Regions from separate parts of the Paenibacillus sp. EKM301P genome, predicted to be linked through region 1. Evidence: riboswitches for the same ligand, from Rfam matches in the RefSeq annotation. Region 1 holds a riboswitch; each other region holds the start of a gene.

Evidence for each region. A riboswitch is a leader RNA that binds a small molecule or an ion and turns the genes downstream of it on or off. The one in region 1 is predicted to bind cyclic di-AMP.
Region 2: it holds a riboswitch for cyclic di-AMP, as region 1 does, so the genes downstream of both, HFD99_RS16790 (3D domain-containing protein) here and HFD99_RS23350 (C40 family peptidase) in region 1, are expected to answer to the same signal.
Region 3: it holds a riboswitch for cyclic di-AMP, as region 1 does, so the genes downstream of both, HFD99_RS15045 (TrkH family potassium uptake protein) here and HFD99_RS23350 (C40 family peptidase) in region 1, are expected to answer to the same signal.
Region 4: it holds a riboswitch for cyclic di-AMP, as region 1 does, so the genes downstream of both, HFD99_RS06660 (hypothetical protein) here and HFD99_RS23350 (C40 family peptidase) in region 1, are expected to answer to the same signal.

Annotation. Positions count from the first base shown of each region.
Region 1 covers NZ_JAALFM010000018.1:15,538-21,667, forward strand. Annotated here, with positions in the region: gene HFD99_RS23335 (hypothetical protein) at 1-165, shown strand, start outside; gene HFD99_RS23340 (4a-hydroxytetrahydrobiopterin dehydratase) at 283-582, shown strand; gene HFD99_RS23345 (GNAT family N-acetyltransferase) at 661-1,167, opposite strand; gene HFD99_RS23350 (C40 family peptidase) at 1,470-1,970, opposite strand; cyclic di-AMP (ydaO/yuaA leader) riboswitch at 1,976-2,113, opposite strand; gene HFD99_RS23355 (hypothetical protein) at 2,390-3,217, opposite strand; gene HFD99_RS23360 (M1 family metallopeptidase) at 3,229-5,241, opposite strand; gene HFD99_RS23365 (YwhD family protein) at 5,366-5,872, shown strand.
Region 2 covers NZ_JAALFM010000006.1:257,974-264,103, forward strand. Annotated here, with positions in the region: gene HFD99_RS16770 (DUF350 domain-containing protein) at 1-356, opposite strand, end outside; gene HFD99_RS16775 (PspA/IM30 family protein) at 486-1,154, opposite strand; gene HFD99_RS16780 (NADH:flavin oxidoreductase/NADH oxidase) at 1,241-2,263, opposite strand; gene HFD99_RS16785 (polysaccharide deacetylase family protein) at 2,567-3,373, shown strand; gene HFD99_RS16790 (3D domain-containing protein) at 3,573-4,241, opposite strand; cyclic di-AMP (ydaO/yuaA leader) riboswitch at 4,248-4,417, opposite strand; gene HFD99_RS16795 (amino acid ABC transporter ATP-binding protein) at 4,661-5,383, opposite strand; gene HFD99_RS16800 (ABC transporter substrate-binding protein/permease) at 5,370-6,130, opposite strand, start outside.
Region 3 covers NZ_JAALFM010000005.1:238,453-244,582, reverse strand. Annotated here, with positions in the region: gene uvrC (excinuclease ABC subunit UvrC) at 1-42, shown strand, start outside; gene HFD99_RS15050 (CPBP family intramembrane glutamic endopeptidase) at 11-1,741, opposite strand; cyclic di-AMP (ydaO/yuaA leader) riboswitch at 2,003-2,155, shown strand; gene HFD99_RS15045 (TrkH family potassium uptake protein) at 2,555-3,895, shown strand; gene HFD99_RS15040 (potassium channel family protein) at 3,914-4,591, shown strand; gene HFD99_RS15035 (LysR family transcriptional regulator) at 4,597-5,502, opposite strand; gene HFD99_RS15030 (succinate dehydrogenase cytochrome b558 subunit) at 5,729-6,130, shown strand, end outside.
Region 4 covers NZ_JAALFM010000002.1:263,863-269,992, reverse strand. Annotated here, with positions in the region: gene HFD99_RS06690 (helix-turn-helix domain-containing protein) at 171-545, shown strand; gene HFD99_RS06685 (helix-turn-helix domain-containing protein) at 632-1,015, shown strand; gene HFD99_RS06680 (Rha family transcriptional regulator) at 1,132-1,353, opposite strand; gene HFD99_RS06675 (urease accessory protein UreF) at 1,644-2,381, opposite strand; tRNA gene HFD99_RS06670 (tRNA-Leu) at 2,644-2,726, shown strand; gene HFD99_RS06665 (glutathione peroxidase) at 2,876-3,361, opposite strand; cyclic di-AMP (ydaO/yuaA leader) riboswitch at 3,825-3,996, shown strand; gene HFD99_RS06660 (hypothetical protein) at 4,110-4,505, shown strand; gene kdpF (K(+)-transporting ATPase subunit F) at 4,689-4,766, shown strand; gene kdpA (potassium-transporting ATPase subunit KdpA) at 4,912-6,130, shown strand, end outside.

The DNA of each region.
Region 1 (6,130 bases):
GGGTGCCAGGAAGTCAATGAGGCTTTGGCAGAAGACTTATTTTATGCACTGGGCACAGAACCTATAATCACTGTAGGCAGCGGTGTTGTGATTTATGAGCCGGAGCAGCACCGGATCTATGTACTCATCGGGGATGAGGAGCTGACGTCGGTCCCATTGATTTGATGGCCGTCTTATGGATTTATCAACGGGGCCGTGGTAATATGTACACCAATATATCGTAGTTTTGGCCGCATCTAAGCGGCTGAAAGGCTTCCGTATAAACGGGGAGGAGTTCGTAACATGCCTTTTACACAAGAAGAGATTGAAGCACATCTGGAGAAGCTGGAGGGCTGGGAACTGGAGGAAGGACGTTGGATCGTTCGGAAATATAATTTTTCCAGTTTTATGAAAGGAATTGCCTTCGTGGATGAAGTTGCCGCTATATCTGAGGCATTTAATCACCATCCATTTATTACGATTGATTACAAGACCGTGACTCTGCGTTTGACCTCCTGGGACGATGGCGGTATTATGGCCGTAGATATTAAGGAAGCCCAACAATATAATGAAGCTTTCGAAAAAATGCGCAGCAGTCATTGAGTTTGTAATGATCTGTCGTATATATGAAGAGCGCCTTCGTTATACAACATCGCGGTTGTATAGTGAAGGCGCTCTTATTTATAGAACCCGATTCTGTTGTTCAGGACGATATACCATACAATGGAACGGCTTTCTGCCATCTGGAGTCTGGCGTTCATAGGTATCCGTCAGCTCAAATCCAGCTGCCTTGTAGGCTCGGATAGCCCGCTGATTCCAAGTGAGAACCTCTAGGTCAATTTCATTCTGCGGATGACGTCGTCTGGCTTCCTCGGCAATGGCCCGGACAAAATCGGAGCCTGTGCCATGTCCGCATCTTTCGGGATGCATTCCAAGACCCAGCCGGGTCACACCGACCATAGGGAAATATTGAGCAAATCCCGTCAGCTCATTCTCTTCGTCCAGGACCGCAACATATTGCTCTTGGCGAAGCGTGGGACTTCCAAATTCGACTTCAAGTGCCTTCATTTGTTCCCAGGGAAGCCAGCCGTATATGTTGTAGGGGGGATCATAGCGCCACTCACAGATTTCAGCCGCTTGATGCTCGTCCATCGGTACGATCCGGTAGTTGGATATTGAGGCCGGCACTTTTCCATTCCTCCTTATGCAGGTACTTCAATCATTAACCACAGATTGTAGACAAGTTGTAGGAGAATGGCAAGCGTGTTTATTTCTTACCTAAGTCGGGTATACATTCAATAAGAAGGATTTACTGCTCATATGCTCCCCCAGCGGTGACGGTAAAACCGACGATGTTCGCTAAAATTGAAACCTTTTGAGGTGTCAGTTCGTCAGTAATGATAATCATTGCGATGTAGTGGACATAAAAAACCGCAATTCGATTCCGGCCAGAATCAAATTGCGGCTAGGGTTAGCTTGCTGTGCGGTAGTTATTCTACGTTGTCGTCATCAGGAATATCTGAAGCTACAGAATGGTAAGCGTCTGTGCTCATAATTCTTTTTGCACCGACATAACGGTTAGCGTAATAATTTTCGTTCAGTGAGCTAACTACTACACCACGTGAAGTCGAGGAGTGGGCGAATTTCCCTTCACCTACGAAGATACCTACATGGGAAACGCCTCTTCCTGTGGTGTTGAAGAACACCAGGTCGCCTGGTCTCATTTCATCGCGGGATACAGAAGAACCCATTTTGAATTGTGATCCAGATTGATGCGGCAGTTTAATTCCCAGTTTGTTGAATACATACATTGTGAAGCCGGAGCAATCGAATCCCTCGAGTGTAGTGCCTCCGCTTCTGTAGTTCGTTCCTTTGGCATCTTGGATGACCTGGTCCATCTTAGAGTCTGCAAATGCACTGCTGCCACCGAATGTAAAAGATGTAAAGGCAATGGTGAGACCCATGGCTGCGATCGTTAGCTTCTTCTTCAAAAAAAATATACCCCTTCCAATGCCTGCGAGGTTAGCTTAAGGATTCGGTAGAAGGTTCCCCTATGACCACTCTGTTGCGAGATCAATTCACCCAAACTGGTTCCCCCGCTTCCTAGGTGCCAGGAATTAGGCTTAACTTAAGATGTGCACCTTGGAGAGCAGTATTCACGACAACGATGTTTTTAAGATAAAGGTTACAATAAAGATTACAAAGTTGTTACTATCAGTTCACTGCGATTATTGTAACAAAGACAGCAGGCTTTGGCAAATGTTTCATCGCAAAAAGTTACAAAAAAAATCTGTTCCTAACGCTCTAGGAACAGATTCTGTTAACAGTATTCAGTTATGTGCCGTTTGCACGGGAAAGAAAAAAGTTTTTTCGACAGCTGAAAATACAGAAGAGAGGATATTGTGAGGGGTTAGCCTCTGCTGGAGATATCGATGTGCCATAGCCGATACTGTGAACTGATATGCCACAGCCTGACCAGACTGGTAACAAAATGATACGATTGTTGGAGAATCAGTGCCAACATACCCGTCCAAATCATCGCCACGGTGCCAAATAGACCGAAAACTAGCAACACACAAGTACCGAGCAACAGGGATACACCAACAGCCGGAAGAAGCTGGCGAAAGAAGGCGAGCAGGGAGGATAGTATGGTGTGACCACTGACAGTGCCCAGCTGCATATACAGGATGCACTGCCGAATGACCCAACCGTAAGCTATCCACCCCATGGCATAGGGCAACAAATGTAGCAGGTAAGAGGAAGATTGCAACGTTCCTACTACAATAGGATAGAGTCTCGGTACCACCCAAAAGGCGGGAAGCAGCAGCAAACCCAACTCGATGATGTAATACAATAGCGATGACATACCGTGGCGTTTCATCCCCTTGAAGAAGGACAGGCTTTGCGGTTCAGACGCATCGGTATGCAGGCTTTGATATATGCCAGCTCTAATGAAGGGAGTGATTAGTATGCGCAATACGGTCGCCCCTAGTAATATCCACAAGTACACATGTACTTCCCGGCTGTCCATCAAGGCGATCTGGCCCTCCATCCAAAACAAGGTCTTTCCCAGTTCGTTTTGGCTCTGATCAGGATAACGTAGCAGCAGCGGGATAACGGCAGACTGTACCAGCCTATAGAGAAATACTCCCCACAGCAAACGATACAGAAATAAAATGATAACGATATAAAAGCGTATGCGTACCAGCGCCCAGCCTTCTTTTATAACAGTCCGCATCTATAGACACCTCACCATGACAGACTTCCAAGCAGTGTCTCCAACAGCTTGGTTACACTTACACTCCAACGGGTTTGTTGTTTTTCATCCAATTCAGCCTTCAGGCTATTATTAATATGCTTGTTCTCCAGTGCAATAGTGTATAGAGGATCTACAGTCACATAGGACACGGGGGAAGCGCTTTTGAGTCGGAAAGTTGTACTTTTGCCCGCACCATCCCATGCCTTGAATATCGTTGAGCCATCCTTGAAGGTAAATTGAACAGGTATTTTGGGATAATCTGCTCCTTTTTTGCTGAGCGTCACGACTGCTTCGTATCCATTCTCCAGCTTGTGGTTCATGATGCGATCGACTGAAAAGTCCGCCATCTGGCCGTCATATACATATTGTTCAAAATAGTGGCTCCATGATCGTCCGGTCACTCTCTCCACGACATGTTGAAAATCCTGTGAGGTCGGATGCTTGAATCGATAAGTCTGGACGTAGGTCCGCATAATCCGGTCCATTTTTTTCATACCCACCTGACGCTCAATACCTCGTAGTACTAATTTACCTCGTGAATAGGCATTTTGTGCATACTCAGCCGCCGATCCGTACTTCCAGGATTCGCGGTTTAGTGGCTGTGGGGAAGCCACCTGTCCCGATTGTAATGGCAAGTTGGGGGTAAGCCCATATTCTTGCTCCATGAGCCGTTCTTCTGCATAGGAGGTGAAGCCTTCATCCAGCCAAGGCTCCTCAAATTCATTGTTGGCTACCATTCCGTAGAAATATTGATGCCCAATCTCATGAACCAGCGTCCGTTCCAGATTATAGCCAGGATTCAGTTGGTCCGCAGCTGCGGCCGTGATGAGTGTCGGATATTCCATGCCGCCGGCTCCACTGCCTGTTTTGGGTGGAACGACGATGGATAGAGTGGAATATGGATAAGGCCCGTACCATTTGCTGTAGTACGAAAGGGCAGCCTTGGCTGCGCTCATGTAACGTCCTTTGAGTTCCTTATGGGACGGGTCCAGATAGAGCTTGATTTTGACACCAGGAACCTCAGTAGAAGAGAAGGGTTCTTCTACGGCTACGAAGTTGGGTGAAGCAGACCAGGCAAAATCGTGTACATCATCGGCATAAAATTGATATATTTTCTGGCCGTTCTGTCGTACTGCACCACGGGTGGGAAAACCGGTCGCTGCTACGATGTGTGTTTCAGGCACCCGAATCCGTATACTGTAAATTCCAAAGTCGGCATAGAACTCGGAGTTGCCATGGTACTGATGGAGGTTCCAGCCCTCTTCGGCGCGTCCACGTTGTCCTGCAGTCTCATAGACGCTGAGCTTTGGAAACCACTGTCCAGCCATTACAAAATCATCTGTCGCACCCATACGAGCAAAAATGCCAGGCAGTTTGACTTCAAACTTCATATATAGTGTGATTTCTTCGCCACCTCGTACCGGCTTGGGTAGACGCACCTTTATGAGCGAACGGTCGCTTGCGTTACCGTCATCTGGTTGTACATATTGAGTGCGGTGCATGAGAGATAAACCGTCTTCTGTTTTTAGTTCGGTCAGCGTCATGGAGCCAAAGCCATCCTTAGGCATGGTGTCTCCGCGCAGCTTTCCGCCGGATTCTTTCATAAAGGTGGTTTCCATGGAAGAGAAGGCATTCGGGTATAGATGAAGATACAGATCATTCACAGTTTTCTTACCCGGATGCCTCCAGGTCAGTGTCTCAGTGCCTCGCAAAACCCGTCCTTTTTCCAGAGATACATCAATGTGATATTCCACCACCCGTTTGCTGAGAATTTCCGAAGCGGGCTGTGGAGGGTTCTTGGGCAGGTCGGGCATGATGTTGGCCCCTAGAGGCTTGCCCATATTTGGTGCAAGCGCAGACTCAGACTCGGAGCCGTATAGTGGTTTGCCTGCGGACTGAGAGACGGATTGCGATTGGGGTTGCCAGGCAAACCATAACGTCCCTGCGAGGAGTCCGAGGGCTAGTGTGGACAATAAAACGATTTTGGTGCGTGCTGGGGTCATACAATGGATACCTCCCGTTGACAAGCATCTACAGCATGTATATGTTTGCTTTCGGGAGATTATTAGTTAAAATATTTATAGTGTAGAATGAGTGTGAAGACGGAAATTGGAGGTCTAGTGACGCATGAGTGAAAATCAACCGGACGGCAAAAAGCAGATTGCACTGAATATTGTCAGTGGCAAGAGTAAACATAAGGGCTTCGGCGCAGGCTCAATCGACCTGAACAGCATGTCCCCGGTCATCATTGACCGCGGAGAGGCGAAAATTGATGTCGGTGCCATGCATGCCAAAAGTAAAGTAGAACGTGGAATCAAGTTCTCTACGAATAAAGAGGACGTACCGAACGGACGCCAGGTATGGCTGGTATGGGTAGCTGTGGACCGTACGCCCGAAGGACGTATGTATGGTGGCGCGACGGCCTGCGAGATGCTGATTGACGACGAAGCCAAACGCGGCTGGAAAATTCTTGCCGATCATGTTAATCGTATGGATTATGCACTCAAACGCCGTTTCATGCTGGATGATCTCGGCAGCGAAGATAAAGCAGCGCTCAGAAGCCTGCTGATTTCGCATAATCAGGAATGGTGGGACGCTTCGCCTGAGGAATTGAAGCAGGCGCTGGAAGGGTAAGCCTAGCGTTAACGAAGTAACAGTATTGTAGAAAAGCAGCCACTGTAGGCTGCTTTTTCCTATAAGAAGAACCGAATTGGAATCTCTATATAAGCTCTATGATGCCTTCAATTGTTAGTTTTTTGACCTCATAAAATATGTACCGGACAATAAAATAGTAGTCTACTTCCTTTTCATGTAAGTTATGAACATCATCGCCTTGACATCATGGAAAGGCATTCACTATAATTCAAATAGAAATCGGTTTCAATCCGGTTT
Region 2 (6,130 bases), on a different contig from region 1:
AACAAGCCGAAACCAATTTTACCTTCTTGGGTACCTTTATCCAAATCAAACTGTGCCCAATACCGCAACAGCAGACGCACAATCACTTCCAAAACAAGCAAGATGATAAAGGCAATCACAGAATACACAAGCGCTTCGAGCAAATTATTAGCTGTAGCAATTGAACCCGATAAAATGTATCCTTGTGCAATCAGCTTCATAATCATCCGGACTGTTACAGCCATATTTCCGGCTTTTACTTCGGCAAAATCCTTATACTTTGTAAATAAAGAATCGACATACATTAATACGAACAGCAAAATAGCACCTGCGCCCGTCCATACCAGCATCGCTTTCATCGTTTCTAAAAAATGCATTTGCTACCATCCTCCACATCTTCTTGACTACATATATTGATTTACGCCCCCAGGCAGGGAAAAGCGAAGGAGATAACGTTTCTCCTTCGCTTACTGAGCCATCACACTAGCGGCAATGCTTAAAAGTTCTTATTTATTTTCGTATTGTTTCAGCAAAGCAGCAAGTTCGTCGTCCACAGCACTTTTCTTATCCAGCTCTTTGAACTCTTCATCCAGCGATTTTTCCTTGGAAGCCATTTCGTTGCTCGCTTCAGCACGTGCTTCTGCTTGCAGCATTTTTTCCTCCATACGCTTTAATCCAGCAGTTGCCGTATCCGAGCTAAAACCATTCATCGCTTTGTTAATTTCGGTTTGCGCTTTAGCTGCATTATAACGGGCAACCAGTGTCTCGCGCTTGTTTTTCATTTCAGTCAGCTGTCTGCGCATTTCATCCAGCTTACCACGCAGGTTGTCAGCTGCAGCTTTGTTTTGCTCATAACCAGCTTGGAACTCGTTCATTTTTTGTTCGGCAGATTTCTTTTCTTCCAGCGCACGACGAGCAAGATCCACATTTTGTGCTTTTGCAGCCGTATGAGCCTGTTCTTCGCGTTTTTTCACCAAAGCTGCCTGTTCTTCGTATTGCTGTTTAAATCTCTTTTCAATAGCAATTTGAGCGGCTACCGCTTTCTCTGCGTCTTCCAGATCCTCTTGCATATCACGAATGTATTGATCCGTCATTTTAACTGGATCTTCTGCCTTGTCGATAATGGCGTTAATGTTAGACATCGTAAGATCTCTTAATCGTTTGAAAATAGACATGTGAAGTTCCTCCTAGAATTGAATGCTTAAATTTTAAGCTCTGTACACATGTTTACGCAAGCTTTGCAAAGAGGTTTCAGAAATATCTAAAAACCGCGTAGATAAGGCTCTGGAATATCCGCCTGTACTTTTAGCGCCCGTGATGCATGCAGCGCCCAATAGGGATCACGCAGCATGGCACGCCCTATGGCTACCAGATCAGCTTCATTGTGCTGAACGACTCGGCGGGCATCCTCATAATCATCCAATAAGCCGACAGCAATGACAGGCACATTCAGTTTCTCACGGATGGTATGAGCCAAATCCACCTGATAACCAGCACGCGCAGACGGACCTCCGCTGGAACCAATCGGACCCTCACCACCAGAAGAAATATGGAAAATGTCTACACCCGCATCACGATATCGTTCCCCTATGGCTGCTATGTATTCAACATCATATCCGTCTTGGACATATTCTTTGGCAGATATCCGCATTAGCACAGGCATATCAGCAGGAAGTACCTCTTTAACAGCACGTATCACCTCAACACCAAACAGTGATAAATCCTGCCCATACTCATCTTCTCGGGTATTGGTTAAAGGAGAATGGAATTGATGGATTAGATAGCCGTGAGCGCCATGAATCTCTACCGTGTCAAAACCAGCTTCTACCGCCCGGCGCGCCCCCTCTTTGTAGGCTTGAACCAGTTCCTTGACTTCTGCTCGCGTCAAAGCGTGCGGCTCTTTAAATCGTTCACTAAAGGGGATCGAGGACGGGCCTACAGGTGGCTCAGCATCTTCAGCCTTGCGTCCGGCATGGCCTAATTGAATGGCAATTTTGGCACCATACTTGTGGACTTCCTCTACCATTTTACGATATGCAGGAATATGTTCATCACTCCAAATGCCCAAATCACGATCCGTAATGCGCCCATCCGGATGAACCGCTGTCATTTCCACAATTATGAGTCCAGTCCCTCCTACCGCGCGACTCACATAATGGACATAATGCCAATCCGTCGGTTTGCCGTCCTTGGCCTCCACGCTGTATTGGCACATTGGGGGCATGACAATCCGATTTCTTAAAGAAAGCCCCTTTAATTGATAAGGAGTAAACAAGTCGGTCACTTTTATCCATCCTTCCCTCAATTCCAAGTCTGTAGCATTATGAATAGCATCCCCATTATACACCAGCTGTCACGGTATACCGAATCCTTTGTAAGGCTAAAACTTACGAAAATGCTCCAGTTTTCGTTCATGTTTAAGAGAATATGCGCGTTTACTTCGTCATCTTCACGGATATCCGCTTCATGATGTGCTTCTCTTCAGTCGTGTAGGACTTCACTCAATCACCAGCATAATTTTAATAGGACAGGTACATAATAGCTGAGAGCACCACTAGGTACCACTGCACGGAAAGGGGGAATACAAATGCGGTACAGGGGAGTGTTGCCATGTTTAGCACTGTTACTAGCATTTTCAAGTTTTCCCGTTCACGCTGACACGCCTCCCAACATCGGAACGCCCCATCCCAAGGAAGCTGCTGTCGCTACTTCGGTATATCAAAGTAAAGATCGAGCTACTCCAACATTAGCGATGCTACGAAAAAAGCATGCGGACATTTTTAAAATGTGCGGCCCGCACACCCGCCAAATTGCCTTAACCTTTGATGATGTGCCCGATTCAAGGTATACGCCGCAGGTTTTGGACGTATTACACGCAAACGGTATTAAAGCTACGTTTTTTATCGTCGGCCATCGTGCGGAAAAGCATCCGGGGATCATACGCCGCATCATCCGCGAGGGTCATGCTATAGGAAACCATTCCTATACTCATCCGGATTTCAGGAAGGCCACACCAGAACGCTTTCGCCACCAGATTACAAAAACAGAACGCATTTTAGAAGCCAGCGCAGGTTTTCGGCCCAGATTGATACGACCACCCTATGGTGAAATCACGGAGCCTCAAATTCAGTGGGCGCGTCGTCATGGGTACATGATCGTCAATTGGAATGTGGACTCTCTAGACTGGAAGGGATTAAGCAAAACACAGATTCAGCGTAACGTGATCCCGGCTACCAGACCTGGCTCCATTATTTTAATGCATGCAGGTGGAGGTCAAAGTTCCAACTTGCAAGGTACTGTCCAAGCTTTGCCGGGTCTAATCCACTCTTTAAAAGCTAAGGGCTACAAGTTTGTCACAGTCCCCCGGCTACTTCACACATCGGAACGAAAATAACAGTATGTCTAAGCCTCGTATATACCAACAACGTAAAAAGGCTGCCTTGACGAGCAGAGTGCTTCTGCTTGTAAGACAGCCTTTTTTAGCGATAAACGACCGTACTGATAAGAAGTCGTCCCAGTTATATGTTGTGTGCTATAATATTAAGTTTACATAATATATATTATGTTTAATGAAATCAAATATATGCACAATGCTATTTATCAATAACGTACAGTTTCACATTTTGGAAGCCGAAGTCGTTCACGAATGATTTGTTGCCAGGGATAAAGATATCAATCCGCTTTCCGGTAATAGCGCTGCCCTGATCACGGGCAACGGCTACAAAAGAATGGTCTGGCAAGCCGGGATGGGAATAGCCTGTAACTAGCACCTTTGTCCCCATAGGAATGACTTTCGGGTCTACTGCAATTGTACCCAGTTTAAGCGGATTACCGTAGTAATCGACTGCACCCCATTTGCCATTTTCATCAGCTGCGGCTGAATATGCTGTTGCTTTAACATCAACAACTTTACTGTAATTGAATGTTTTGCCCCATGCTTCAATTGTTGGCCTCTCATTCGCTGGTGCTTTCTCCGTAAGAAGCTGTGGTTTCGAATCCGAAGCCGCCTTCACACTTTTTTCGTCTGGCACTTTAATTTGTAGACCTGCATATATGTTGTTGGACGCAATATCCGGGTTAGCCTTCGTCAAGTCATCTACCGATACCCCATAACGTTGAGCAAGCAAAAAGAAAGTATCGCCTTCTTTGGCAGTATGAAGCGAAGCAGCATTTGCTACTCCAGCTGTCTGTGCCAATCCTGCAATCGCTGCGGCAAGCACCGCAAATTTCATGGTTTTTCCAATATGTTTTAAGTGTTTCAAAGATATGTACCTCCTCTGTTATGCCTGCGAAGTTAGCTGTCGGATTCGGACTCAGGAGAAGCCCTATGCTTGTGCAATTCACCCCTAGGCATATTCCACAACATCTATATGACGCATTGGAATAATTGCCGTTGTTACGTCCCCCGCACTTCCCATGGTTTGAGCCCAGCACCTGAGTAATTGTTATCTTTGCTGCTGCCCCGGTAAGTTTTGGCTTACTGCATAATATCACAATTTTGTAACCTTATCTGCATGAAAATGTTGGGAACCTTGAACATCATACTATATCCATTACAATTTTGTCATCAAAAATCGGTTTTTTGTTACGAAAATATGGAGATATGGTGACAAAAAGAGAAAAGCCCTCCGTGAAATATCATCACGAGAGGGCTTTGTCAATAATTCATAAAAGCATTTTCTTACAGCACTTTAGCCAGAAAATCACGGGTACGATCATGGCTTGGAGTTCCGAAAACTTGCTCCGGCGTACCTTGCTCTATAATTTGACCGTTGTCCATAAAGATGATTCGGTCTCCTACCTCACGAGCAAAGCCCATTTCATGCGTCACGATCACCATCGTCATGCCGCCTTCAGCGAGTTTCTTCATCACATCCAGAACCTCTCCAACCATTTCAGGGTCCAGGGCAGAGGTAGGTTCATCGAACAGCATTACGTGCGGCTGCATGGCCAGAGCGCGTGCTATCGCTATACGTTGCTTTTGACCGCCAGATAACTGGTTCGGGTAGGTATTCTTTTTATCCTCAAGACCCACGGTCCGCAGGAGCTCCAACGCAATTTTCTCCGCTTCTTTCCCCGATTGCTTCTTCACCTGCGTTGGTGCAAGCGTCAGATTCTGCAGTATTGTTTTATGTGGAAACAGATTAAAATGCTGGAAAACCATCCCCATCTTCTCCCGAGTCGCATTAATATTATGACCACGGGCCGTAATCGGCTCACCCTCAAACAAGATTTCCCCTTCTGTTGGCTGTTCCAACAGATTCATACAACGCAAAAACGTACTTTTCCCCGAACCACTCGGGCCGATAATGACGACTACTTCACCTTTGGCGATATCTATATCAATGCCTTTTAAAATTTCATTCTTACCGAATGATTTACGCAGTTGTTTAACGGTGATCACTGGCTCTCAACTTCCTTTCCCATAAACCCAACAGCTTAGATAAGCTGAATGTCATTACAAAATAAATAGCGGCTGCGATTACGAATGGACTTAAGCCTTCGTAGGTAATATTCTTAATGACCTGGGCTTGATACATAATGTCCACCATCCCAATGGTCGAAATAATAGAAGATTCTTTAATGATCGTAATGAACTCATTACCAATAGCAGGCAATATAGATTTAAATGCTTGCGGTAAAATAACGTGACGCATCGCTTTGCCTCGTCCCATCCCGAGCGAGCGGGCAGCTTCCATCTGTCCACGGTCTACGGCCTGAATACCAGCACGGAAAATTTCAGCCAAATATGCCGAACTATTCAGAGACAACGTAATTATACCGGACTGGAGTGGCGTAAAATTAACACCTAACGTCAAAGCAACTCCGTAATGAATGATCATAAGCTGCACCAGCATAGGTGTGCCGCGCAGTATCTCTACATATGCGGTACCTAGCCACTCGATAATACGAATACCACTCATCCGCAGCAAGGATATGATCAGGCCAATAATGAATCCGAACAGTACTCCGAGCGCAGACAGCAATAGAGTGTAGCCGATACCCGTAGCGTAGAAACTGCGATATTTCAAAAATATATCTACAATGCTATTCGAAGAAACCTGTCTGTCAGCAGACAGTGCACTCGCTTCTGTAGAAAATTTCTCAATCGAACCGTCCGCTTTCAGGCGAGCCAACGTTTTATTTACTG
Region 3 (6,130 bases), on a different contig from region 1:
GCTCGTCAGATTATAGCTGCCCTTCGGGAGGAGGAGTCGTAGAATACGGCTCCTCTTTTTTCACGGGTTCAAACATGATTCGATTAGGTTTTTTAGGACTAAACCAGTAAATGATGTAGCCTACAATAGCCGGAAGTAAGATCCAGAATAGACCTGCGCTCACATTCACGGTGTCTCCCAAACTGATCACACTAAGTCCCATTAATATGCTGTCAAAAATAACGTGGCTGAACATGGCAGCGATAAAGCCGTAACGCAGGAACACGAAGCTAAACAGCAAACCAAGAAAAGTCAGCTCAATAGGTCTTGAAATCACTGGATAGATTGGATAAAGCGTATGTCCCAGTGCCCAAATAAGCGTAGTGATCAGACAAGCAACAAACGTATTTTTGACTATTTTTTTTACCATCGGAATACCAAATAGACGGTAAACAGTCTCTTCTCCAATACCTGCCATCCAGGCCATAATCGGTAGTAGCCATGGATAAGCCATATTGTAAGGGGATTGCGTGGCGTCTGTAGTGGAGAACGTATTAAATGTACGCTCCAGTACAAAGAACAAAATGGATTGTACGCCGAGTAAAATGAAGGCCCACAAGTAACCGACATACATACTGCGAAGCACATACAGCCCGTAGCCGGGCTCTTTGGCCCGTGGCCATGCATTGAGTCCAACCTGACGCATAAGGCCGTCACCACCAACCAAGGAGAAGTAGAGAGCTACAGCCATGAAGAAGGTAACACCGACCTGGAATACCATAAGAAATATAAGCATGCCCTTACTGCCTGCTTCAGCCTGTAATAAAGGCAGCATGTTCATGGTCCCAGCTATACTAGCAATAAAATAAACAATGGACAGAACAATACCGCGTACAAATGAAGTATGTCGTCGGGTGAGTGACGCATACACAATGGCAAGTACACCCAGGACAAAGCTAAATAGGGCATAACCCGCATAAGTCATCCAATTCGCCCAGTATGTTTGATTTTTAACATAGTCGGTATAAGACGAAGGGGCTGAAAAGCTTTGGGTAAATGAGCGAACATCCCCATCTTCAAAGGTAAAAGCCAGCGTAAGGACCGAGGCGCCGATTTTCTTTTCGTCCACGGTATATTTTAATCCACCTTCCCCCTCAGTGGTCGCAAGCTTCAATTCCGATGGCTTAAAGCCAAAGCGTTTGATCCATTTTGCTGCAGCCTGTTCCTTGGCTTCAAGCGTCATGTCGCCCTCAGCTATACGTACAAGCTTGCTTCGTGCTTGTTCATCTGTAGAAACATCAGCCTGTGTGTAATTGGTGCTGGAGGTGATCCGCTTAAAGCTAACGACCTTCCCAGTGGATAAATCCACATGAATTTGCAGCTTGCCCTTCGCTGAGGAGTCAGGCAAATCAACCCGAAAGGTTTCATAAGGATAATTTTTTTTCCATGTACGATCGTACGCTTGAAGCAGTTTTTCTCTGGATAAATAACCGTACAAATCTGTTTCAGCCTGATAGGTCACGACAGGCTTCTCTGGCTGTGATTCCGTATAGCCCAGCTCGGAACGGGCAAAGTCCAAGGCGTGTACGATCGCTTCTTGTTTGCTGATGACCTTTGCATTCATCAATGATTCCGGACTTGGATTGCTAAGCGAGGGAATAAGCAATTGAAAGATAAAAAAGCAAATCAGGCCAACCCCGCCCAGCAAGCCTAATTTTTTGAAGTTGGCCGTGAGCACGACCGGTTTCCCGATAGGATTCATGAGTTTCCTCCTTAATCTGTAAATAAGAACATCCATTAAAGATATCATACTGCACAGGTTCCCGCCAACAGACCAGCGATATTCATGAAAACAGAGTGAAAGCACTTTAAAGTTTTAATAAAATTAGATAAGCTGTGATTAAGCGATGCCCAATCGCAAATTAAAGCCAATTTCACGTTTTTTCGGCGAAATCGGTTTTGTGATCTGGATAGAGAAGGATTATAATCTTGAGGCAATGCCTATGAAATATATGGGTAATGACATACATTTAAGCCGAATTTCTGTGAGAAAACGGGGGAACCATGTTACTGGGGTGAATTTTACAGCCGATCCTGATGGACCGGAAGTGTAAATAGGGCATACTGTGCTGCCCGAATCCGTCAGCTAACCTCGTAGGCTGTGGGCAGGAACCAAGTCAGGCACTCGGTTTTCCGGTGTCTTTTTTTGTGTGTATAAGTGTGAATAAAAGTTTGCTGAGTTAAGGACGCTGCGCGTTCCATTTGATCTTCCAATCGCTGTTGCCACTGAATTTTTTTGATTTTCTAGACCTTGATAAGGGTAAAATTCAGAGTCAAAGGCGAGCGCTATCGCTTCTCCAGATTCAAATGGACCGCTTCGCTGCTGCCCGCCTTAAAGTCATCAAACGTTCCATGAGGTAGTTACGTATAAAGTGTAGTGAGTATTGAAAGGCAAAAGTATCCCGCTTTGCGGATACTTTTCTGATTTATAAAAGAAACTGAAAAGAATTGGTGATTTTATGAGCTGAGCGATCTCCATGCTCATAGTTCACCAAGGAGGAGAAGTGATGAATAAATGAATCCCAATGCAAGCTGGCTTCGGCTTTCTCCACCGCAAATATTCGTTGCAGGCTTTGCCATTATCATTCTAATAGGTAGTTTATTGTTAATGCTGCCCATTTCTAATACAACAGGAAAACCACTTGCGTTTATAGACGCTTTGTTTACTGCCGCTTCCGCGACCTGTGTAACTGGGCTTGTCGTTAAGGATACAGGGCTCTTTTTTACAACCTTTGGTCAAATTGTCATCGTTGCGCTGATTCAGATTGGCGGACTTGGCTTTATGACTATGGCTACCTTGATCGCGTTGGTGTTCAAGCGTCGGATTTCCTTGCGGGAGCGCCTTATTTTGCAAGAAGCGATGAATCAGACCTCTGTCGAAGGAATTGTCGGATTGATCCGCAAGGTGCTATGGTACTCGCTGATGATTGAGGGCGTATGTGCAGCTATTTTTTCGATTCGCTGGTCATTTGATATGCCTGTAGGCAGGGCGATTTATTTTGGAATCTGGCATGCCATTTCCATGTTTAATAACGCTGGTTTTGATTTGTTCGGTGAATTTCGCAGCCTGACAGGTTATGTATATGATCCGATTGTTAATTTTACAGCCATGTTTCTCATTATTTCGGGTGGTATTGGTTTTGTAGTGATGTCTGACCTGGCAGATTATCGCAAGCGTAAGAGACTGTCCTTGCATACCAAGGTGGTACTCAGCATGACAGCTGCTCTGATTGTCGTCGGGACGCTTGTCATTTTTGTATTTGAGTTTACGAATCCGAAGACGCTTGGCTCGCTTGATTGGGGTGGTAAACTGCTGGGTTCTTTATTCCAGTCCGTTACCCCTCGCACCGCAGGTGCCAACACGCTGGACATTGCAGGCTTGCGGCAGGCTACGCAGTTTTTTATCATCATACTCATGTTTATTGGGGCTTCGCCTGGCTCCACTGGAGGCGGGATTAAGACCACTACATTTGCTCTGCTCATTGGAGCGGTGTTTTCGATGCTGCGGGGACGGGAAGACATTGTGCTGTTCCGGTACCGACTTGCGCAGGCACGCATTTATAAGGCTTTGACTATTACCTTGCTGGGGTTGCTGTTCGTGATTGGGGTGACGATGATTCTGTCCGCAACCGAAGATCATCATTTTCTGATGATCTTGTTCGAGACGGTGTCTGCCTTTGGTACGGTAGGACTGTCCATGGGGCTTACACCTGATTTGACAGTTGTAGGCAAGCTGGTGATTACTCTGACGATGTTTGCAGGCAGGCTGGGTCCACTCACGCTAGCTTATGCACTGGGACCGAAAAAGGGTAAGGAATTGTATCGTCATCCAGAAGGTAAAATAATTATAGGGTAAGGGAGTTTTCGAGTAGATATGAAAACGCAGCAGTTTGTAGTCATTGGCTTGGGACGGTTTGGCTCAAGCCTGGCTTTGCAATTGGTGGATATGGGGTGCGAGGTGCTGGGCATTGATCGGAATGAGGATGTTGTGGACAGTATGAGTGAGATTCTGACACATACTGTCGTGGCAGACGCTACAGATGAGGATGCGTTGCGGTCACTCGGCATACGTAATTTCGATTGCGGCATTGTTGCGATTGGTGATGATATTCAGGTAAGCATCCTGACCGCCATTTTGCTGAAGGAGCTGGGTGTGAGAAAAGTCGTAGCCAAAGCCATATCTGTGCTGCATGGGCGTGCGTTAGAGAAGCTTGGGGTGGACCGAGTCATTTATCCGGAACGGGATATGGGTATTCGAGTAGCGCATCAGCTGGTCACGCCTAATCTGCTCGATTATTTGGAGCTGTCCAAGGAATACAGCATTGTAGAACTTAATGTGCCTGCATGTCTGAATGGCAAAACGTTGGCAGAATTAAATGCGCGCACCCGCTTTGGTTGCAGCATCGTGGCGCTTCATACGGCGAATGGTATCTTGATCGCACCGACAGCTATGGATCGGCTGAAAGCAGACGATATTATGGTCATTATCGGCTCCAATGATAATATCGGCCGCTTTGAGGATGAGGTCGTTAATGTCAATGAAGAGGGTTAAATCCTCTATACCATACGGTAGCCTGCAAACGATGCACGTGTCTCGCTAATCCAGCGTCGTGCTGTTGGGCCGAGATCGGCCGTTTCTGAGTAGATGAGGGAGGTCGTTCGGCGTGTCTCCTTCAAATCAGGCAAGTACAATGCAGTAAGTCCATTATCTCGCAGCAGTTCGCTGCGCAAATAGGATTTGGGCAGCAAAGCGGATGCCTTGCAGGTGGGAAGCAGGCGTACAATCGCCTCGAAGGAGTCGATTTCCATGCGGATATCCGGCATAATGCCGCTACGCTGGAACAAGTCATCCGTCAGACTGCGGTACCAGGTTCCTTTGGAGAAAATAATCATCGGCAATCCTTGCAAGTCCTTCATTGAAGCCGTTCCTGTCTTGACAGTTAATTCATGTCCGATGGGGACGACTAGCTCCAAATGATCGTCAAATAACGGAATGCAACGCAGTCCAGCTTCATGAATGGCAGACCCGACAACGCCGGCGTCTGCTTTTTTGTCGCGTACAAAGGCAACGATTTCATGCGTCTTGCCGGTGAGCAGCTTTAGCTCAGTCTGAGGATGCTTGCTCATGAAAGCTTCGACGAGAGTAGGTAGCGTCGTTTGGAGTGTCGTAAGACTTGCGCCCAGTGTAAGCATGCTCTGGGCTTCATTTTTGTGCTGGGACAGCTTTTGTAAGAAGCGAAGCTGACGTTGCCGTTGCTCCAGCGCGAAAGTATATACAAATCGGCCAGTCGATGTAATTTCGAGCCGTTTGCCCCGACGATCAAAGAGATGGACACCCAGCTCTTCCTCCAGCTTGGCAATTTTGCGGGACAGGGCGGGTTGGGACAAATTCAGCAGTTTGGAGGCTTTATTCAGGCTGGACTGCTCGACAATGACGGCAAAAGCGTTCAAATCCTCAAACAAATCTTCCACTTCCTCTCTATATGCAAAAAAGACATAATAATTAATACGTATATTGCAATTCCATTATAAGCCGAAAAGGAGTAACATGAAAGCGACACAAGATGTTCACACTTTTGTTTTTCCTTATAAGGGACACCTTGTTGAACATTCCCTGTCGGGAACTGTCATTTTATATGTTATATTACTATTGAAAACGCTATTATTGGGAGAAGGGAGCATGACCTAGATGAGAGGATTTTATTCCAGAAAGCTGCATTCGCTTCTTGGCGTCATTCCATTGGCTCTATTTTTTGTTGAGCATTTGGTGACGAACTTCACAGCGGTGGAGGGCGGCAAGGAAGGTTTTAATCGCAGCGTGGCCTTCCTGAATGGTTTGCCGCTGGTTATTGTGTTAGAAACGTTATTCATCTACTTGCCATTACTGTTCCACGGAATCTATGGCTTGTATATCGCTTATCAGGCTGACCCGAATGTCAAAAGGTTTGGCTATTCGCGTAACTGGCGCTTTTTGTTCCAGCGTATTTCCGGCGTCATTACGTTTGTATTTATTATCTGGCACGTATACGACACACGCTTTCAGGTGGCCCTGGGTAATGTAACTCATGAGGAGCTAGGCGGCGTAATGCAT
Region 4 (6,130 bases), on a different contig from region 1:
GACTTAAAGACCGCCCTTTCTTCGGAAAACAGGCGGTTTTTGTTGCATATTGTGGTATAATGAAAACCAACATACATAATTCGGTAATTTTAGCACACGTGATCTTTGAAAAGGGAACAAGGGACATGATATCGTTATTTGGAGAGCCTGCTAGGGAGGAAGGAACTTCTATGCAATCTATTTACCAACGCATTGAGGAGCTCATTAAGGAACGAGGTATGACGAAAAAGGCGTTTTGCCAGCAGTTGGGCATTAGTACAGGGAACTTTGGAGATTGGAAAAGAGGAAAAACGACACCAGGCACGAATAAACTCATAGAAATCGCTTCTTTTTTTGACGCTAGTCTGGATTGGATTATGCTGGGTCGAGACGTGCAGAGTAAGGTGCTGAAGGAGTCGCAGGACCCTTATTTTTTTGGAGCTTCAGGGCAACTGAATTGCCAGGGGGGATCGCTAAGTGAGGCGGAAAGAGATTTTATACTTGAGTATATTGAATTTACCCGCTTTCGTAAAGAGAAAAACCAGCCCAATTCAACTACTGATTAATGTTTGCTGTGGGATTTGATAAGGACATTCTAATGTGACAATTGAAAATTAATTAGAAAAAGCTACAGTGTCGGAGGGGAAACGTTGTGGGAGATCAAACTATTTATCAGCGGATTGAAGCTTTAATTAAGGATCGAGGAATGACCAAGAAGGCATTTTGTGAAAAGCTTAAAATTAGCTCAGGGAATCTCGGTGATTGGAGAAGGGGAAAAACAACGCCAGGTACCGCCCATTTGATTCAGATTTCGGACTTTTTTAATGTATCGCTCGACTGGTTGATGAAAGGGATTAAGCCAGGGGAAGGCGTGCTTCAGGAGCAGAAGGCTGCTTATTTTTTTGGGGTGATGGGGCCACTGAATTGCCAGGCTGAAGATCTTGAGACAGAAGAACAGAACTTTATTTTAGAATACGTTGAATTTGCGAAGTACCGTAAGCAAAAAAGAGAGAAGGACAAAACAAAACTTGAATAATCTATGGCTAAACGCCTGGGTGATAACCCGTAAAACGAACTGAGGGTTCGGTTTACGGGTTTATTTGGTTTCCTGATAATATGGCGACGCATTGGTTGCTGAAATGCTTGTTCGGTTTAGTGTGGTGTCGCCTCCTTATAATCGTTATCGTCGATATTCAGAATTGCAGCAACTTGTTTTCTGTACCTTTGTGCTTTGCGGGTGCCGTGAATCAGATTGGACAAGCGTGAAGGCGGAATATTATGTGTCTCGCAAAATGTTTTCTGATCCAGCCGAAGCTCGACAAGCCTTTGTTTGATGGCCCACCCGAAGGAGGTGACAGGCATTTTGTTGTTCAAGAGAAATCGCCCCTTACGGATTCTTACGGAATAATTGGTGTGATATAATAATCATCAGTAAACATGTTAGAATTAACCATCTAAAACTATGATACACTTTTATACGTGTTTATACAATCTTAAATACGGTATTTCGTTAAAATAATTACTTAATTAAGTGCAAAAAGTGAAAATAATCCGACTATGGTCTGTTATTGGTGTGAATTTGGGATACATGAATAAAAATACTCTGCCGCTTGAGAAAAGGGCAGAGTATTTTTATTGTGACTGCTAGATTGGTAAACGACGCATCAGAGGGATGCTGGAAGGTGTTTAAATAGGACGGAGGAGGAAAAGGGTCTGGATGCATTCAATTGGCTGCTATGGCTCATATAGGGTGGCTGAGTGATATAGGAGCTGGTCCGATGGCTGTGGAAAAGATGGCGCTGATATGAGCTTGGCGTAGGTTTGTTAATCTTCTTCCAGGTGGTAAGCAACTCGCTGGTCATATGATCGATAAGAGGATTTTTTTCCTCATAAGGAGGATTGAGCAGTCTAAAGGCATCTTCGATACAGAAGGATACCGCTGTGGCAAAATAGCCGTGAATGGTCTGTTCTATATCGCTTCCGAGGAGGGAGTTAATCCAAGTGTGGACAGTAGCGAGTGTGCCAATTGCATTGTATTGAGTGAGTGTGTCTTCCAGTTGGTCAAATGCGAGCCAAGGATAAAGAGCCTTGGTGAGCTTGAGCAGTCGCTGGCCAGAAAGTCGCGACTCTTTTACATGCTGCGAGGAAGGATGTTGGGTGTGCAACATTTTATCAATAAGGGCGATCCGCCAACCGTCATTCTGCTGGATGGCTGCATACAGACTTTTAATGGCCATGCCGTCAAGGGTTGTGATTTGAGGATACCAATCGTCTCGCATGTAATGTTTCAGATCCTGAAGACTGTTCAGGTGTCCGGCGCGGAAACGCTCCTCCAATCCGTAGAAACGGGTGAAACCACCAATAGGTAAGGAAGGGTCCAACAATAATGCGTAGTTTAGCAACCGGTTACCTTTATGCAGGACGGTTCGCCTCCTTGAAGTGAATATTTGTGTGATGTTATTTGACTTGAATATTGATTTGTAATAAGAAATCGAACATTTATGTAATGTATTTTTACACTTAAAGCTCTATTGTGTCAAATTAAATAATTTTATTGCTTATATATGTTATATAAAGTTACATTAAAAATAATTATAATATTCTTGTTTACAAATTGTTGCTGAGAGAGTATAATAAATCTGTTGCCTCAATACATTATGACATGCGGTCGTGGTGGAATGGCAGACACGCTATCTTGAGGGGGTAGTGGGCGTACGCCCGTGGAGGTTCGAGTCCTCTCGACCGCATTATATGCAGTACCCAGTTGAAAAAGCATCCTGACACGTTTTACGTGAAGGGATGCTTTTTTTGTTAAATACTTTTCGTCATATCCTCCCGTCACAGAAGCGGTCGTATGGACAACGGACCGCTCGTTAACTGTAATGCATAAAGATTGTCAGTTTTTCTGCAAAAGCTTCTTAATATCTCCTACAAGCTTGTCTGGAGTGGTTTGCGGCGCATAACGCTTAAATACGTTACCTTCTCGTGTAATTAAGAATTTAGTAAAATTCCATTTGATCGCTTTGGAGCCTAATACGCCTGGAGCAGTGTGGGTCAGGTAGCGAAATAGAGGATGTGCCTGATCACCGTTAACATCTGTCTTGGCGAACATGGGAAAAGTCACTCCGTAATTGAGTTGGCAAAACTCGGAGATCTCCTCGCTGGAACCCGGCTCTTGTTTGGCGAACTGGTTGCTGGGAAATCCCAAAATTTCGAGCCCCTGTTCATGATACTGGTCATATAGCTCTTGTAGCGCCTTGTACTGGGGGGTTAACCCACATTTGCTGGCAGTATTCACGATAAGAAGAACTTTCCCTTCGTATGTGGATAACGGAATTTGTGCCCCTTGTAGGGTCTGTGCATCATATTTATATACGCTCATGATATCCCTCCTAATTCAATATTCTACAATTAAATTGTGAACCATTCAACAAGGGGTTGCAAGTCCAGAAGAGTCTACAGACATTGTGCATTGTAAAATCGTCTTTTGTTCAAAACGGTAAATCGCACTTCAAATGGAGCAAATTGAGGTGTTTCTTCTTATAAAAGAGGGTTCATTCGATAATTATCTAGTACATATAGCGCATTTTCTTTCTTTTTTATAAATAAAGGGCAACCGTACCATACCCTACGCCAATATTGACATGCCTTTCATTTTCAAAAAGAGGTGAAATACAGAGTTTTAGAGAGATACGAGAAGCATAGGTTGGTTGTAAGCGTTATCCTTAATCTTCTATGCTCTAAAGGGTGATTTATAGCCTTGCCGTTGAGCTTTACAGTCTTCCTTGCACGGGTGTATGATTCAAGACGTAATTTCAAATTAACAACAATGAAGCAACAACGAATTGTCTAAAGCGCTGAATTTTGCAGTTGCAAAAGCGGGGGAACCAACGAGTATATACGGCTTTGCAAGCCGTGTGTCTCATGGGGTGAATTTTCCGGCCAAGTGCCGTAAATAGGGCGACTCTCACGTCCGAATCCGACAGCTAACCTCGTAAGCGTACAGGGAGAGGCAACAAACCGCCGTGTGCAGCCATGGTTTATTTTATCATGGAATGTATGAAGCCGGAGGAAGCCTTTTTCCTTCGGCTTCTTTTTGTTGTCTTTTTATACCGGGAGAGGAGCTACTGATGGAAGGTCGGTTAATTATTGTCACTGCACCGAATGAAGCGGGCAGAAGTTTTGTGAAATTGCTTATGTTCAAAAAATTGGCGTTTGCAGTTCTCACAAATAGCACCCAGGAGGAACGACAGCTCAAAAAAATGGGTGTGGAGCACATTGTGCGCATCAATACGATGCAAGCGGGAAAATGGAATTTTCCTAAAAAAGAAATTGGTAGTGTGTATTTGTTTGAAAACAGCTTGAATCTAACTTGCCGTTTCCTGCAAATATGTCGGCCACTAACATCAGAATTGATCTATGTTATTACGCACGGCTGTAATCCACAAGGAATTTATCGGGGATTGGGAGCGGACCATGTGATCTACACATTGAACGGAGAGGTGGGTTTCCTGCTGAACGGATAAGCACTTATAACATAGCTGGTTTATGATTTTATGATGGAATCAAAAGGGCAATCTGAAAAGCGATACGGAGGGTATGAACATGATGGATTTATACATGCTGCTCGTAATGGCTGTGAGTTATGGAGTGATACTGCTGTTTGTACGCTGGTGTGATGCGCAGACCTCAAAAGGAGGGCGAAGAGGATGATCGTTGTGCTAGGACTTACGGCTATTGTGTTCGTGTATTTAATCTACGCACTCCTGAATCCTGAAAAATTCTAGTCAACTATAGGATCGAGCAGGCGGGAACAGCAGATCAAGAATGCAGCATCAGAGATGCAGATTTTCGCAAACGTGTGCACTCAATGGATGGTCTGAATCAGGTCTGTTGTTCCAAATGCAGGAGCATTTTAAGGAGGAATAGAGGATGGAGCTACTGCAAATTGGGATTGTGATCATCATATTGTTGCTCTTGGTAAAGCCGATGGGCACCTATATGTATCACGTATTCTCGAATGAACCGAATCGGACGGATCGGATTTTTGGTGGAACGGAAAAGCTGATTTATAAGGCTGTAGGCTTGAAGAAACAGGACAGCATGCATTGGACCACGTACGCTATGAGTTTCATTGCAACCAATGTGGTGCTTGTGGGGATCAGCTACCTGCTATTGCGCTTGCAGGCTATACTTCCGGGCAATCCGGTTGGGAACAGTAATATGGAAGCATCATTGGCATTTAATACAGTAATCAGCTTTATGACCAATACGAATCTCCAACATTACAGCGGAGAAAGCGGGCTTACGTATCTGACGCAGATGGCGTTCGTCACGATGATGATGTTTACTTCGGCTGCTTCGGGGTTTTCGGTTGCTGCGGCTTTTATGAGGGGATTGACGCGGCGCGGTGAAGGGCTGGGTAATTTTTTTCAAGATTTTATTAAAGCCAACATACGGATTTTCCTGCCGCTTGCCTTTGTACTTACGCTGGTGCTGGTGGGATTAAAAGTACCACAGACGCTACAACCCACGGCGGATATTACGACTTTAAGTGGTACACAGCAGCAGATTGCTATGGGACCCATTGCCTCATTGGAATCCATCAAGCATTTGGGCACGAACGGGGGCGGTTTTGCGGGAGCTAATTCTGCACATCCTTTTGAAAATCCAAATCCTTGGACGAACGTACTGGAAATTTTGGCAATGTGGGTAATGCCGGCTTCGCTGCCGTATACATTTGGATTGTTTGCCCGTAATCGCAAGCAGGGCTGGATTATTTTCAGCTCGATGATGGTCTTGTTCCTTATTTTTCTATCCATAACGTATGTGTCGGAGAAAACAGGTAATCCGTTAATCCAGGCACTGGGTATGGATGCATCTCAGGGAAGCATGGAAGGGAAAGAAGTTCGTTTCGGTATTGGCCAATCGGCATTATTCACTGCGGTCACAACGGCGGCAACGACAGGTTCGGTCAATAATATGCATGATACATTGACCCCGCTAGGTGGTATGGCTGCTTTGGGAGAAATGATGCTAAACGTCATTTTTGGCGGCAAGGGCGTCGGGCTGATGAATATGCTGATGTATGCGATTCTGGGAGTGTTTATATGCGGACTGATGGTCGGAAGAACCCCGGAATTTATGGGTA